DNA from 2 places in the Streptomyces sp. NPDC026377 genome. Region 1 is predicted to be linked to the other one. Evidence: predicted binding sites of a transcription regulator. Region 1 holds the regulator's gene; the other holds the start of a gene.
What was found. Region 1 encodes HrcA, which represses chaperone genes, less so after heat shock. Its sites were predicted from a motif close to TTNGCACTCNGNNNNNCNGAGTGCNAA; they were not measured.
Positions count from the first base shown of each region.

Region 2: the regulator HrcA is predicted to act here: its motif matches at 5,592-5,618, upstream of groL (chaperonin GroEL).

Region 1 is NZ_JBVHPV010000005.1:25,407-33,137, reverse strand. It holds gene ACZ4MU_RS12775 (DUF3097 domain-containing protein) at 1-626, opposite strand, end outside; gene ACZ4MU_RS12770 (MBL fold metallo-hydrolase) at 674-1,405, opposite strand; gene hrcA (heat-inducible transcriptional repressor HrcA) at 1,584-2,600, shown strand; gene dnaJ (molecular chaperone DnaJ) at 2,601-3,737, shown strand; gene ACZ4MU_RS12755 (nitronate monooxygenase) at 3,970-5,046, shown strand; gene ACZ4MU_RS12750 (16S rRNA (uracil(1498)-N(3))-methyltransferase) at 5,057-5,809, shown strand; gene ACZ4MU_RS12745 (hypothetical protein) at 5,902-6,441, shown strand; gene ACZ4MU_RS12740 (histidine triad nucleotide-binding protein) at 6,562-6,921, shown strand; gene ACZ4MU_RS12735 (ribonuclease Z) at 6,945-7,731, shown strand, end outside.
Region 2 is NZ_JBVHPV010000001.1:423,528-431,258, forward strand. It holds gene ACZ4MU_RS01730 (HD domain-containing protein) at 398-1,030, shown strand; gene ACZ4MU_RS01735 (DUF4031 domain-containing protein) at 1,106-1,375, opposite strand; gene ACZ4MU_RS01740 (hypothetical protein) at 1,372-1,743, opposite strand; gene ACZ4MU_RS01745 (MurR/RpiR family transcriptional regulator) at 1,830-2,750, shown strand; gene murQ (N-acetylmuramic acid 6-phosphate etherase) at 2,793-3,710, shown strand; gene groL (chaperonin GroEL) at 3,837-5,462, opposite strand; gene ACZ4MU_RS01760 (cold-shock protein) at 5,806-6,009, opposite strand; gene ACZ4MU_RS01765 (MoaD/ThiS family protein) at 6,419-6,697, opposite strand; gene thrC (threonine synthase) at 6,734-7,731, opposite strand, start outside.

The DNA of each region.
Region 1 (7,731 bases):
CACCCCGCGATCCCCACGGCCGCCGGCTTCACCGCCTCCCACACGTCGATGTAGGGGTGCCCGGCCACCAGCACGTGCTCGCCCGTGACCGCCGAGGCGATCCGGGACTCCTTGGAGCCGGGGACCAGGTGGTCGACCAGGACGCCGAGGCGCGCGTCGGGGCCGGGTGCGAAGTCCGCGACGATCGCGGGCAGGTCGTCGATACCCGACAGGTACTCGACGACGACCCCCTCGATGCGCAGGTCGTCCCCCCACACCTTCTCCACCAGCTCCGCGTCGTGGCGCCCCTCGACGTAGATGCGCCCCGCGCGCGCCACCCGCGCCCGCGCCCCCGGCACCGCCACGGAGCCCGAGGCGGTGCGCGCCGGGCGCGAGGGCGTGGGCGCCGGCGGGCGTACCAGCGTGACCACCTTGCCCTCCAGCAGGAACCCCCGGGCCGCCAGCGGGAACACCCGCTGCTTGCCGAAGCGGTCCTCCAGGGTCACCGTCCCCGCCTCGCAGCGGAGCACCGCCCCGCAGAACCCGGTCGTCACCTCCTCGACGACCAGGTCGAGCTCGGCGGGCACCTCGGGAGCCGGGGTCCCCTTCTTCCAGGGCGGAGTCAGGTCCGGGCTGTAGCTGCGCATTCCGATGAGAATACGGGTGGATCATGTGCCCATATGGGTGTACGCCGTTATGACACGCCGAATTCCTCGGCGAGCCCGACCCGCTGCGCCCGGACGAACGCCGCGTCCACCACCGCCCCGTGCCCCGGCACGTACACCGCGTCCTCGCCGCCCAGGGCGAGCAGCCGGTCGAGGGCGGCGGGCCAGCGGGTGCGGACCGCGTCCGGCCCGGCCTGCGGCTCGCCGGACTCCTCGACCAGGTCACCGCAGAAGACGATCTCGGGCGAGCCGGGCACGCCCGGCGAGGCGGGGACCAGCAGGGCCAGGTCGTGGCCGGTGTGGCCGGGGCCCACGTTGGCCAGCAGCACCTGCCGCCCGCCCAGCTCCAGCGTCCACTCGCCCGTCACGAAGTTGTGTGGGCGCACCAGCAGGTCAGCCGCCTCGGCGGCCTGCGCGGGCGGGACCCCGTGGGTGACGGCGTCGGTCCGCAGGGCGTCCCCGTCCAGGACCCGGTCGATCCCGACCGCGCCGTACACCTGGGCCCCCGAGAACGCGGCCGTGCCCAGCACATGGTCGAAGTGCGGATGGCTCAGTGCGATATGCGTCACCCGGCGCCCGAGCAGCGCCTGCGCCTGGGCGCGCAGCTCGGCGCCCTCGCGCAGGGTCGAGCCCGTGTCGTACAGCAGGACGGCGTCCTCGCCCGCGACCAGGCCCACCGTCGCGTCCCACCCCGGCAGCCTGCGGCGGCCCACGCCGTCGCCCAGCCGCTCCCAGCCGAACTCTTCCCAGGGGACGTCCATGACACGACGCTATCCCGGGCGGCCGGGGCGGGGCGTTCGAGCGCGCCGCGAGCGTCACGGGCGGCCGCCCTTGCTAGGGGTGTACCGGTCGGCCGTACACTGGCCGGGGATCGCTGGCACTCGAACGCGCAGAGTGCCAGGGCCGAGCGGCCAGGGACGACAGCTGGAGGTGTGCGCGGTGCTCAGTGAACGCAGACTCGAAGTCCTGCGCGCGATCGTCCAGGACTACGTCGGGACCGAGGAGCCGGTGGGCTCGAAGGCCCTGACCGAGCGGCACAAGCTGGGCGTCTCGCCGGCGACCGTGCGCAACGACATGGCCGTGCTGGAGGAGGAGGGCTTCATCGCCCAGCCCCACACCAGCGCGGGCCGTATCCCCACGGACAAGGGCTACCGGCTCTTCGTCGACCGCCTCGCGGGCGTCAAGCCGCTGTCGTCGCCGGAGCGGCGAGCCATCCAGAACTTCCTGGACGGCGCCGTCGACCTCGACGACGTGGTGGCGCGCACGGTCCGGCTGCTCGCGCAGCTGACCCGGCAGGTCGCCGTGGTGCAGTACCCGTCGCTGACACGGTCCACCGTGCGGCACGTGGAGCTGCTGTCGCTGGCCCCGGCCCGGCTGATGCTGGTGCTCATCACGGACACCGGACGGGTCGAGCAGCGGATGGTCGACTGTCCGGCGCCGTTCGGCGAGACCTCGCTGGCGGATCTGCGGGCCCGGCTCAACAGCCGGGTGGTGGGGCGCCGCTTCGCGGACGTCCCGCAGCTGGTGCAGGATCTCCCCGAATCCTTCGAGCCGGAGGACCGAGGAACCGTTTCGACGGTGCTCGCCACCCTGCTCGAAACCCTGGTGGAGGAGACCGAGGAACGGCTGATGATCGGCGGCACCGCCAATCTCACCCGCTTCGGACACGACTTCCCCCTGACCATTCGGCCGGTGCTGGAGGCGCTGGAGGAGCAGGTCGTGCTCCTCAAGCTGCTCGGCGAGGCCAAAGAATCGGGCATGACCGTACGAATCGGGCATGAGAACGCCCACGAAGGGCTGAACTCCACGTCCGTCGTCTCGGTCGGCTACGGTTCGGGCGGCGAAGCCGTCGCGAAACTCGGCGTGGTCGGACCGACCCGCATGGATTACCCCGGAACGATGGGAGCGGTACGCGCAGTGGCACGTTACGTCGGACAGATCCTGGCGGAGTCGTAAGTGGCCACGGACTACTACGCCGTACTGGGCGTACGCCGCGACGCATCGCAGGACGAGATCAAGAAGGCGTTCCGGCGCCTGGCGCGTGAACTCCACCCGGACGTGAATCCGGACCCGAAGACGCAGGAGCGCTTCAAGGAGATCAACGCCGCCTACGAGGTCCTCTCGGACCCGCAGAAGAAGCAGGTCTACGACCTCGGAGGCGACCCCCTGTCGTCCTCCGGCGGTGGTGGCGCCGGTGGCTTCGGCGCGGGCGGCTTCGGGAACTTCTCGGACATCATGGACGCGTTCTTCGGCAACGCGGCGCAGCGCGGCCCCCGTTCGCGCACCCGTCGCGGCCAGGACGCCATGATCCGGCTGGAGATCGACCTCAACGAGGCGGCCTTCGGTACGACCAAGGAGATCCAGGTCGACACGGCGGTCGTCTGTACGACCTGCTCCGGCGAGGGCGCCGCTCCCGGCACCTCGGCGCAGACGTGTGACATGTGCCGCGGCCGCGGCGAGGTCTCCCAGGTCACCCGCTCCTTCCTCGGCCAGGTCATGACCTCCCGCCCCTGCCCCCAGTGCCAGGGCTTCGGGACCGTCGTGCCCACGCCGTGCCCGGAGTGCGCCGGCGACGGCCGCATCCGCTCGCGCCGCACGCTCACGGTCAAGATCCCGGCCGGTGTCGACAACGGCACCCGGATCCAGCTCGCGGGCGAGGGCGAGGTCGGCCCCGGCGGCGGCCCCGCCGGTGATCTGTACGTGGAGATCCACGAGCTCAACCACGACGTCTTCCAGCGCCGCGGCGACGATCTGCACTGCACGGTGACGATCCCCATGACGGCGGCGTCGCTCGGCACCAAGGTGCCGCTGCAGACGCTGGACGGCATGGAGGAGGTGGACATCCGCCCGGGCACCCAGTCGGGCCAGTCCATCCCGCTGCACGCGCGCGGTGTGACGCATCTGCGCGGCGGCGGCCGGGGCGACCTGATCGTCCACGTCGAGGTCACCACGCCGACCAAGCTGGACCCGCAGCAGGAGGATCTGCTGCGCCAGCTCGCGAAGCTGCGCGGCGAGGAGCGCCCCACGGGCCAGTTCCAGCCCGGCCAGCAGGGGCTGTTCTCCCGGTTGAAGGACGCGTTCAACGGTCGGTGACCGTTGGGACCGGTTGTTCGTCTGCGGCTGTGCGGTCGGTCGCTCGCGTGGTTCCCCGCGTCCCCAGGTAGTCAGGGGCGCGGGGAACCACGCGAGCAACCCCGCACGGTCCGCAGGCGGAAGTCCGGACCCGGGGCGGAGCCCAGGACGGCCGCAGGCCACGGGGGCGGGGCCCAGCCCACGGCGGGACGGGCGATTCGGTGCCCGAGCGCACCCGTGGCACGATGCGGGCATGGCTTTGACCGATCTCTGCCGGTATCCGATCGTGCAGGCTCCCATGGCCGGTGGCGTCTCCGCCCCCGGCCTGGCCGCCGCGGTCTGCGAGGCCGGCGGACTCGGGTTCCTGGCCGCCGGGTACAAGACGGCCGACGGCATGTACCAGGAGATCAAGCAGCTGCGCGGGCTCACCGGGCGCCCCTTCGGGGTCAACCTGTTCATGCCGCAGCCGCCGCACACCGACCCGGCCGTCGTCGAGGTGTACCGCAACCAGCTCGCGGGCGAGGCCACCTGGTACGGGACACCGCTGGGCGACGCAGATTCCGGCGGCGACGACGGCTACGAGGCCAAGCTGGCGATCCTGCGCGAGGACCCGGTCGCGGCCGTCTCGTTCACCTTCGGCTGCCCCGAGCGCGAGGTGCTCGCCGCCTTCGCCGCCCTCGGCACGTACACCGTCGTCACCGTGACCACCCCCGACGAGGCGCTGGCCGCGCAGGTCGCCGGGGCCGATGCCGTGTGCGTCCAGGGGACCGAGGCCGGCGGCCACCAGTCGACGCACCGCGACGACCCGCAGACCGACGGCTCCGGGCTCGGGCTGCTGACGCTGATCACCCAGGTCCGCGAGAGCGTGACGCTGCCGATCGTCGCGGCGGGCGGCCTGATGCGCGGAGCCCAGATCGCGGCGGTGCTCGCGGCGGGCGCGGACGCGGCGCAGCTCGGCACGGCGTTCCTGGCCTGCCCCGAGTCCGGCGCGCACGCCCTGCACAAGCAGGCCCTGACCAACCCCCTCTTCGTCCGTACGGAGCTGACCCGGGCGTTCTCCGGACGCCCGGCTCGTGGCCTGGTCAACCGCTTCATGCGCGAGCACGGGCCGTACGCCCCGGCCGCCTATCCCCAGGTGCACCAGATCACCGCCGGGCTGCGGCGGGCCGCCGCGGCGGCCGGCGACGCCCAGGGCATGGCGCTGTGGGCGGGCCAGGGGCACCGGCTGGCGCGGGCGCTGCCCGCCGGAGAGCTGGTGGAGGTCCTGGCGGCCGAGATGGACGCGGCGCTGGCAGCGGTGGCCGCCGCGTCGAGAAACCGAAACACATGAGGAGTACGTCATGACCGCCCCGGTCTTCGTCGTCGAGCGTTTCCACGAGTCCGGGCCGGGCGGCCGGTACGTCCTGGACGGCCCCGAGGGGCGGCACGCCGTCTCCGTGAAGCGGCTCAAGCCCGGTGAGGACGTCGTCCTCACCGACGGGTCGGGCACCTGGGCGGACTGCGTGGTCCTGGAGACCGAGGGCAAGGACCGGCTGATCGTCCAGCTCGACTCGCTGACGGACGAGCCGGAGCCGCAGCCGCGCATCACCGTCGTCCAGGCGCTGCCCAAGGGCGACCGGGGCGAGGTCGCGGTCGAGACGATGACCGAGGTGGGCGTCGACGCCGTGGTGCCGTGGCAGGCCTCGCGCTGCATCACGCAGTGGAAGGGCGACCGGGGCGCCAAGTCCCTCGCCAAGTGGCGCGCCACGGCCCGCGAGTCGGGCAAGCAGTCGCGCCGGGTGCGGTTCCCGGAGGTACGGGACGCGATGACGACCAAGCAGGTTGCCGCGTTTTTGGCCACGGCTGATTTCGCCGCCGTGCTGCACGAGGGCAGCGACGTCCCGAGCGAGCCGCTGGCCACGGCCGAGCTGCCCGTCCGGGGCGAGATCGTCCTGGTCGTGGGCCCCGAAGGGGGCGTGTCGCCGGAGGAGCTGGCCCTCTTCGCGGAGGCGGGCGCCCGGCCGTATCTGCTCGGTCCGAGCGTGCTGCGCACCTCCACGGCGGGTACGGCCGCGGCGGCGCTGCTGATGGGACGCACCGGCCGCTGGTCGTGAGGCCGCGGGCGGAGGCCGGCCCCCGGCCGGCCTCCGCCCCGCGTCGTAAAGCCGTCTACCGCGTCCGGCGCGGGGGTGGGACGCTGGCGCGTATGGGGGCAAGGAGATACGTCACGTGGCCGCTGCGGCACCGGCGCGCGCTCGCCGCGCTCGGCCTGGTCGCCTCGGCGGCGGCCGGGGCCGCGGCCTGCGACCCGGTCGGCGGCATGAGCTCGGTCACCGTCTCGGTGACCACCGACAAGGTCGCGACGAGCAAGCTGGAGCACGAGGGCTTCAAGGTGCGGTATCTGACCTGCACCGCGAAGGTCGACGGCGGCTCGTCGACCCGTACGCCGTCGGCCGGTTCGACCCGTACGGTCGCCACGGTCGACTGCCGGGGCCGCACCGACGACAACAAGAAGATCAGCGTCACCGGCAAGGTGACGGAGGAGCGCGAGGACCGCTGTGTCCGGGGCGATCTGACGGCGAAGGTCGCGGACCGCACGGTCTTCCGCGCGAGCGTCCTGGGCGACTGCAACGCGCCGCCGCCGAACCGGAGCACGCCGAGGCCCCCGGGGAAGCCGGGCAAGCCGGGCGGCCGCCCGACGGTGACGGTCACGGTGACCGTGACGGAGACGTTCCAGGGCAAATGACGGCCCGGCGGGACCGGGGCGCGTGGGGATCGGCGGGCAGACGTCAGTAGCATGCTGCTGACTGATCGATTGTGCCCACCCGTTTCCCCTTGTCCCACCGCGACCGAGGAGCCCAGGACCGTGGCCGGAGAGCCGCAGGCGGACTGCCTGTTCTGCAAGATCGTCTCGGGGGACGTCCCGGCGACCGTCGTCCGGGAGACCGCGACCGTCGTGGCGTTTCGCGACATCAACCCCCAGGCGCCCACGCACGTCCTGGTCATCCCGCGCGTCCACCACCCCGACGCGGCCTCCCTCGCCGCCGCCGAGCCGGCGGTCGCCGCCGACCTGCTGCGCGAGGCCGGGGAGATCGCCGTCGCCGAGGGGATCGACACCAGCGGGTACCGGATCGTCTTCAACACCGGCACCGGCGCGGGCCAGACCGTCTTCCACGCCCACGCCCATGTGCTGGGCGGGCGCGGCCTGCAGTGGCCGCCCGGCTAGCGGGACAGGACCGGTAACCCCCCTTGTCCGTACGTGAACTGGTGGTGCTCGGCACCGCCAGCCAGGTCCCGACCCGGCACCGCAACCACAACGGCTATCTGCTGCGCTGGGACGGCGAGGGCATCCTCTTCGACCCCGGCGAGGGCACCCAGCGGCAGATGCTGCGGGCCGGGGTGGCCGCGCACGACCTCGACCGGATCTGCGTCACGCACTTCCACGGCGATCACTCGCTGGGGCTCGCCGGGGTGATCCAGCGGATCAACCTCGACCGGGTGCCGCACCCGGTCACCGCGCACTACCCGGCGAGCGGCCGGCACTTCTTCGACCGGCTGCGGTACGCGACGGCCTACCGCGAGACGGTCGAGCTGGCGCAGGCCCCGGTCGAGGGCGAGCACGCGGTGCTGGCCGCGACCGACGCGTACACGCTCGAAGCGCGCCGGCTCTCGCACCCCGTCGAGTCCTACGGCTACCGGATCACCGAGCCGGACCGGCGCCGGATGCTGCCCGCCCTCCTGTCCGAGCACGGCATCACCGGTCCCGACGTGGGCCGCCTCCAGCGCGAGGGCGTACTGCGCGGGGTGACGCTCGCCGACGTCAGCGAGGTGCGGCGCGGCCAGCGGTTCGCCTTCGTCATGGACACCCGGCTCTGCGACGCGGTGCCCGCGCTGGCCGAGGGCTGCGACATGCTGGTCATCGAGTCGACGTTCCTGGACGAGGACGCGACGTTGGCCGAGGACCACGGGCACCTGACGGCAGGCCAGGCGGCCGGGGCCGCCCGGGACGCCGGGGTGCGCCACCTCGTCCTCACCC
Region 2 (7,731 bases), on a different contig from region 1:
CGGCCTTCGCCTGCGGGCCGTGCTGGGTTGCTCGCGCAGTTCCCCGCGCCCCTTATCGGGCCCGGACTTCATCTGCGGGTCGGCTTCGGTTGCTCGCGCAGTTCCCCGCGCCCCTAGGGGGTTGGCCGCAGCCGAACAGTTGGCTCAGCCACAGGCTTTTAGGGGCGCGGGGAACTGCGCGGCCAGCCCACCACCGAGCCGCACACAAAAGCCGGACCCGCACACGCCAGGGGCGCGGGGAACTGCGCGAGTCACCCACCACCGGGCCGCAGGCGAACAACGGGCCCGATAAGGGGCGCGGGGAACTGCGCGACCGGTCCACCGCCTCCCGCAGGCGGAAACAGGGCCCGGGGAGCAGCCCCAGTGGAGGGGGGCGGGGCGTCGTTACGCTCGGGGGATGGTCGATCTCGTTGCCCGTTGGGCCGACACCCTCAGCGCCGCCCGCCAGACCCCCACCCCCGACCCCACCCCCTACGCCACCAACCTCCTCACCCGCTGGAGCGAGCCCCACCGCAAGTACCACACCGTCGCCCACCTCACCGCCGTACTGCGCCACATCGACACCCTCGCCGACCACGCCACCGCCCCCGAACTCGTCCGCCTCGCCGCGTGGTTCCACGACGCCGTCTACCGCCCGGACCGGTCCGAGAACGAGGAGCGCAGCGCGGCGCTGGCCGAACGGGCGCTGCCCGAGGCCGGGTTGGGCCGCGAGGACACCGCCGAGGTCGCCCGGCTCGTACGCCTGACCGTCACCCACGACCCCGCCGAGGGCGACACCAACGGCGAGGTCCTGTGCGACGCGGACCTCGCGGTGCTCGCGGGCGGCCCCGAGGAGTACGCCGCGTACGCCGCCGCCGTCCGCGAGGAGTACGCCTTCGTCCCCGACGACGCCTTCCGCACCGGCCGCGCCCAGGTCCTGCGCCAGCTCCTCGCCCTGCCCAGGCTCTTCCGTACCCCGTACGGCGCCCGGGAGTGGGAGACCCGCGCCCGCGAGAACCTGACGACGGAGCTGGAGCTGCTCACCGGCTGAGCCACCGACCGGCCGAGCGACGGCCAAGACGGCCGCGGAGGCCACGACGGCTGCCGGCAGCCGAAACCACCACGGCTAAGGCGCCGGGCGCCCCTTCGGCCGCCGCAGCCCCGCCCCCGTCAGCCGCCGCACCAGCTCCTTGGAGCCGACCTCCACCGCCCCGGCCCGCACCGCGTCCACGTACCGCGACTGGGGTACGTCGTAGTGGTCGCGCTCGAAGGCGCGCGGCGGGCAGCCGATGGCGGCCGCGAAGGCGTGCAGCTCCTCGTAGGACACATCGCTGACCAGGTGCGACCACAGGCGGCCATGGCCCGGCCAGGTCGGCGGGTCGATGTAGAGCGTCATGCCAGGGGGCCCGTGCCCAGGCCGCCGACCGGCGCCACCGTCACGCCCGCCTTGCCGCAGACCCAGTGCGGATCGGGCCCGAGCTCGGGCTCCACGTCGAGGGCGTGCGGGTCCCCGGCGTGGCAGACGGGGCAGATGGGCCAGCGGCCGTACTTCTCCAGGAGCGCGTCCTGCACGTCCTGCGCGACCAGCCCGGCGACGTACGACGCCCCGTCCGGCCACTGCTCCACCCACCACCGGCGATGCGTCACCGCGTCCTCGACCAGCGAGACCACATCGGCCTGGGCCACGTCGCGCGCGGCCAGATCCGCCAGCACCAGGGCGCGGGCGGCGTGCAGGTACTGCTCCAGGGGGTCGACGTCGTCCATGGAGCCATTGTCACCCCATCCCCCACTTCCGCCCGTCCCGGGCCGAGGGGTTGACCCCGCCCCACCTGCGAAAATATCTTCCAAGGGTGAACCACGACGTGAAGGAAACTTTCACCGGCGACGCGGCTCCCCCGGCCCCCGCCGCCCTCGCGGCCAAGGTGCGCACCCTGGCACCGTCGATGACCCGCTCGATGCAGCGCGTCGCGGAGGCCGTCGCCGGGGACCCGGCCGGGTGCGCCGCCCTCACCGTCACCGGCCTCGCCGAGCTCACCGGCACCAGCGAGGCCACCGTGGTCCGCACGGCCCGCCTCCTCGGCTACCCCGGCTACCGCGATCTGCGCCTCGCGCTCGCCGGACTCGCCGCCCAGCAGCAGTCGGGGCGCGCCCCGGCCGTCACCGCCGACATCGCCCTGGACGACCCCCTCGCCGACGTCGTCGCCAAGCTCGCCCACGACGAGCAGCAGACGCTCGCCGACACCGCCGCCGCCCTCGACACCGCCCAGCTCGGCGCGGCCGTCGCCGCCCTCGCGCAGGCCCGCCGCATCGACGTCTACGGCGTCGGCGCCTCCTCGCTCGTCGGCCAGGACCTGGCCCAGAAGCTGCTGAGGATCGGCCTGATCGCGCACGCGCACACCGACCCGCACCTCGCCGTGACCAACGCCGTGCAGTTGCGCGCGGGGGACGCGGCCGTCGCCATCACCCACTCCGGCTCGACCGGCGACGTCATCGAGCCGCTGCGCGTCGCCTTCGACCGGGGCGCCACCACCATCGCCGTCACCGGCCGCCCCGACGGCCCGGTCTCCCAGTACGCCGACCACATACTGACCACCTCCACCGCCCGCGAGAGCGAGCTGCGCCCGGCCGCGATGTCCTCGCGCACCAGCCAACTCCTCGTCGTGGACTGCCTGTTCATCGGTGTCGCCCAGCGCACGTACGAGACGGCGGCCCCCGCGCTCGCCGCCTCCTACGAGGCGCTCGCCCACCGCCACAACCCGCGCACCCGCTGACCCCGGGTGCCCCCGCACACGTCACGAAAGAGCAGCGCCGCCATGACTTCCACGCAACTGGAACTCCGCGCCCAGCTGGCCGCCCTGACCACCGAGGCGTTCCGGCCCGAGCTCGCCGACATCGACCGGCTGCCGACCGCCGAGATCGCCCGCCTCATGAACGGCGAGGACGCCACGGTCCCCGCCGCCGTCGCCGCCCAGCTCCCGCGCATCGCCGCCGCCATCGACGCCACCGCCGAGCGGATGGGCCGGGGCGGGCGGCTGGTGTACGCGGGCGCGGGCACCGCCGGGCGGCTCGGCGTACTGGACGCCAGCGAGTGCCCGCCGACCTTCAACACCGACCCCTCCCAGGTCGTCGGGCTGATCGCGGGCGGCCATGCGGCCCTCGCCTCCTCCGTCGAGGGCGCCGAGGACTCCCGGGAGCTGGCGGCCGCCGATCTGGACGGGCTCGCCCTGACCGCGCTCGACACGGTCGTCGGCGTCTCCGCCTCCGGCCGCACCCCGTACGCGGTGGGCGCCGTCGAACACGCCCGGGCGCGCGGGGCCCTCACCATCGGCCTGGCCTGCAACGCCGGGTCGGCGCTGGCCGCCGCCGCCGAGCACCGCATCGAGGTCGTGGTGGGCCCGGAGCTGCTGACCGGCTCGACCCGGCTGAAGTCCGGCACTGCCCAGAAGCTCGTCCTCAACATGATCTCGACGATCACGATGATCCGGCTGGGCAAGACGTACGGGAACCTGATGGTGGACGTCCGCGCCTCCAACGAGAAGCTGCGCGCCCGCTCCCACCGCATCGTCGCCCTGGCCACGCAGGCGCCCGACGACCGGATCGAGGCGGCCCTGAAGGCGGCGGACGGCGAGGTGAAGACGGCGATCCTGATGCTGCTCGCGGACCTGGACGCGGCGGCGGCGACCCGGCGCCTGGCCGAGACCCGGGGCCGGCTGCGGGCCGCTCTGCCGTAGCGGGCCGCCGGTCGCCGCCGCCGGCCGGCCGGTTGTCCGCCGGTATCCGCGAACGCCGAAGGGCGGCACCCCCAGTGGGGTGCCGCCCTCCGTACGCAATCGGGCCTGCCGATCCTCCAGGGAGGATCAGAAGTCCATGTCACCGCCCGGCATGCCGCCCGGAGCGCCGCCCGCGGCGGCCTTCTCCGGCTTGTCGGCGATGACGGCCTCGGTGGTGAGGAACAGCGCGGCGATCGACGCGGCGTTCTGCAGCGCGGAGCGCGTGACCTTCGCCGGGTCGATGATGCCCTCGGCGATCATGTCCACGTACTCACCGGTCGCGGCGTTCAGACCGTGGCCGACGGGCAGGTTGCGGACCTTCTCGACGATGACGCCACCCTCGAGACCACCGTTGACGGCGATCTGCTTCAGCGGGGCCTCCAGGGCGAGCTTCACGGCGTTGGCGCCGGTCAGCTCGTCACCCGACAGGTCCAGCTTCTCGAAGACCGAGGAGGCCTGGAGCAGGGCCACGCCACCGCCCGCGACGATGCCCTCCTCGACGGCCGCCTTGGCGTTGCGCACGGCGTCCTCGATGCGGTGCTTGCGCTCCTTGAGCTCCACCTCGGTGGCGGCGCCGGCCTTGATGACGGCCACGCCGCCGGCCAGCTTCGCCAGACGCTCCTGGAGCTTCTCGCGGTCGTAGTCCGAGTCCGAGTTCTCGATCTCGGCGCGGATCTGGTTCACGCGACCGGCGACCTGCTCGCTGTCACCGGCACCGTCGACGATGGTGGTCTCGTCCTTGGTGATGACGACCTTGCGGGCGCGGCCGAGCAGGTCGAGGCCCGCGTTCTCCAGCTTGAGGCCGACCTCCTCGGAGATGACCGTGCCGCCGGTGAGGATGGCGATGTCGTTGAGCATGGCCTTGCGGCGGTCGCCGAAGCCCGGGGCCTTGACGGCGACGGACTTGAAGGTGCCGCGGATCTTGTTCACGACCAGGGTCGACAGGGCCTCGCCCTCGACGTCCTCGGCGATGATCAGGAGCGGCTTGCCCGACTGCATGACCTTCTCGAGGAGCGGCAGCAGGTCCTTGACCGAGCCGATCTTCGAGTTGACGATCAGGATGTACGGGTCGTCGAGCGCGGCTTCCATGCGCTCCATGTCGGTCGCGAAGTACGCCGAGATGTAGCCCTTGTCGAAGCGCATGCCCTCGGTGAGCTCGAGCTCCAGACCGAAGGTCTGGGACTCCTCGACCGTGATGACGCCTTCCTTGCCGACCTTGTCCATCGCCTCGGCGATGAGCTCGCCGATCTGGGTGTCGGCGGCGGAGATGGAGGCCGTCGAAGCGATCTGCTCCTTGGTCTCGACATCCTTGGCCTGCTCCAGGAGCGCACCGGAGACGGCCTCGACGGCCTTCTCGATGCCGCGCTTCAGGGCCATCGGGTTGGCACCCGCGGCCACGTTGCGCAGACCCTCGCGCACGAGCGCCTGGGCGAGGACGGTCGCGGTGGTCGTACCGTCACCGGCGACGTCGTCCGTCTTCTTGGCGACTTCCTTGACCAGCTCGGCGCCGATCTTCTCGTACGGGTCCTCGAGCTCGATCTCCTTGGCGATGGAAACACCATCGTTGGTGATCGTGGGGGCGCCCCACTTCTTCTCGAGGACGACGTTGCGGCCCTTGGGGCCAAGGGTGACCTTGACGGCGTCGGCGAGCTGGTTCATCCCGCGCTCGAGACCGCGCCGTGCCTCCTCGTCGAACGCGATGATCTTGGCCATGTGAAGTGGTCCTCCCGGACAGGGGTGGCGTTCTTCGTGGACCGCGCCGGTGCCCGCGACGGACGGCTCGCGACCCTTGTGGTTCCTTGCCCCACCCGGTCCGCGGGCCTCACTGACCCGATCCAAGTTCTGTCACTCTCACTCGGAGAGTGCTAACGCCAATGATTAGCACTCGACCCCGGAGAGTGCAAGGCCGTCCCACCCTCGCGGCCCGGTCCCGGACACCCGGGCGCCGGGGGCCGGGCCACCGGCCGGGCCCGGACGCACACGTGGGGCCCGCATCCATTTACAGAGGATGCGGGCCCCACGGGCCTGTGTGCGTCGGTGGCCGATCGCGCCGAGATCAGACGGCGAGCTTGACCATGTCCGCCTGCGGACCCTTCTGGCCCTGCGAGATCTCGAACTCGACTCGCTGACCTTCTTCAAGGGTGCGGTACCCGTCCATCTGGATCGCGCTGTAGTGGACGAAAACATCCGCACCACCGTCGACCGCGATGAAGCCGTACCCCTTCTCCGCGTTGAACCACTTGACGGTGCCCTGAGCCATGCCTAACTCCCCTATTACTGGCCCTTGCACGGGACCGCACTTCGCGGACCCGGGTCAGATCTCCACCCTCCGACAGGAGAGGGTGTGCGCCGGAACGCGTCGACCGCGGCTGAATGTATCTGCCCAACTGCCCTCTGCAACAGGTCAGTCGGACGAGAATTCCGGGCACGGACCGGGAGCGGAATGCCGCCTATTCCAGCATTACGGGGCAAGTCGGGCCGGGCAAAGCGCACTTAGGGAGCAATATGCTCGAACACTTTGACTGCATCTCGACGGCCGTTCGTCGCGTTCTCATATGCGCGTGGCATGCGCGGCGACGGGGACTTCCCCACTGTACCGCGCTGAACCACACTGAATTGCCCCCTCCGCTTAGCTTGCGGAGGGGGCAATTCAGGTAACGCCGAGTAGCTCAGCAGCCGCCCGCCACGGCGGGAATGATCGAGACCCCGGCGCCGTCCGGCGTGGCCGTCTCGAGCCCCTGCTCGAAGCGGACGTCGTCGTCGTTGACGTACACGTTGACGAACCGGCGCAGCTTGCCCTGGTCGTCCAGGACCCGGGCGGCGATCCCCGCGTGGTTCTTCTCCAGGTCGGCGATGACCTCGGCGAGGGTGGCACCCTCGGCCGCGACCTCGGCCTTGCCGCCGGTGTACGTACGGAGGATGGTGGGGATGCGGACGTTGACGCTCATGGGGCTTCCTGCCTTCCGTCTGGGAGCTGGGTGGAGTCAGCCGGCCAGGCCGGCGTCGCGGAACGCGTCCAGGCTCGGGCGGATGGTCGCGGACGGGCCGGTGGTCGGCGCCACCGCGTCCAGGGTCTTGAGGCCGTCACCCGTGTTGAGGACGACAGTAGTCAGAGCCGGGTCCAGAAGCCCGCCCTCGATGAGCTTGCGGGTGACACCGACCGTCACGCCGCCCGCCGTCTCGGCGAAGATGCCCTCGGTCCGGGCGAGCAGCTTGATCGCTTCCACGACCTGCTCGTCGTTGACGTCCTCCACCGCGCCGCCGGTGCGCCGGGCGATGTCCAGGACGTACGGGCCGTCCGCCGGGTTGCCGATGGCGAGGGACTTGGCGATGGTGTCCGGCTTCTGCGGGCGGACCACGTCGTGGCCCGCCTTGAAGGCGGTGGACACCGGCGAGCAGCCCTCGGCCTGGGCGCCGAAGATCTTGTACGGCCGGTCCTCCACGAGTCCCAGCCGGATCAGCTCCTGGAGCCCCTTGTCGATCTTCGTGAGCTGGGAGCCGGAGGCGATCGGCACGACGATCTGGTCGGGCAGCCGCCAGCCGAGCTGCTCGCAGATCTCGTACGCCAGCGTCTTGGAGCCCTCGCCGTAGTACGGGCGCAGGTTCACGTTGACGAAGCCCCAGCCCTCGCCGAGCGGGTCGCCGATGAGCTCCGAGCAGAAGCGGTTGACGTCGTCGTAGGTGCCCTCGATGCCGACCAGCTCACCGCCGTACACGGCGGCCATGACGACCTTGCCCTGCTCCAGGTCGTGCGGGATGAAGACGCACGAGCGCAGGCCCGCCCGGGCGGCGGCGGCACCGACCGCGCCCGCCAGGTTGCCGGTGGAGGAGCAGGAGAGCGTGGTGAAGCCGAAGGCGCGGGCGGCCTCTACGGCGATGGCGACGACGCGGTCCTTGAAGGAGTGCGTCGGGTTGCCGGAGTCGTCCTTGACGTAGAGACCGCCGGTGACGCCCAGCTCGCGGGCGAGGTTGTCGGCCTTGA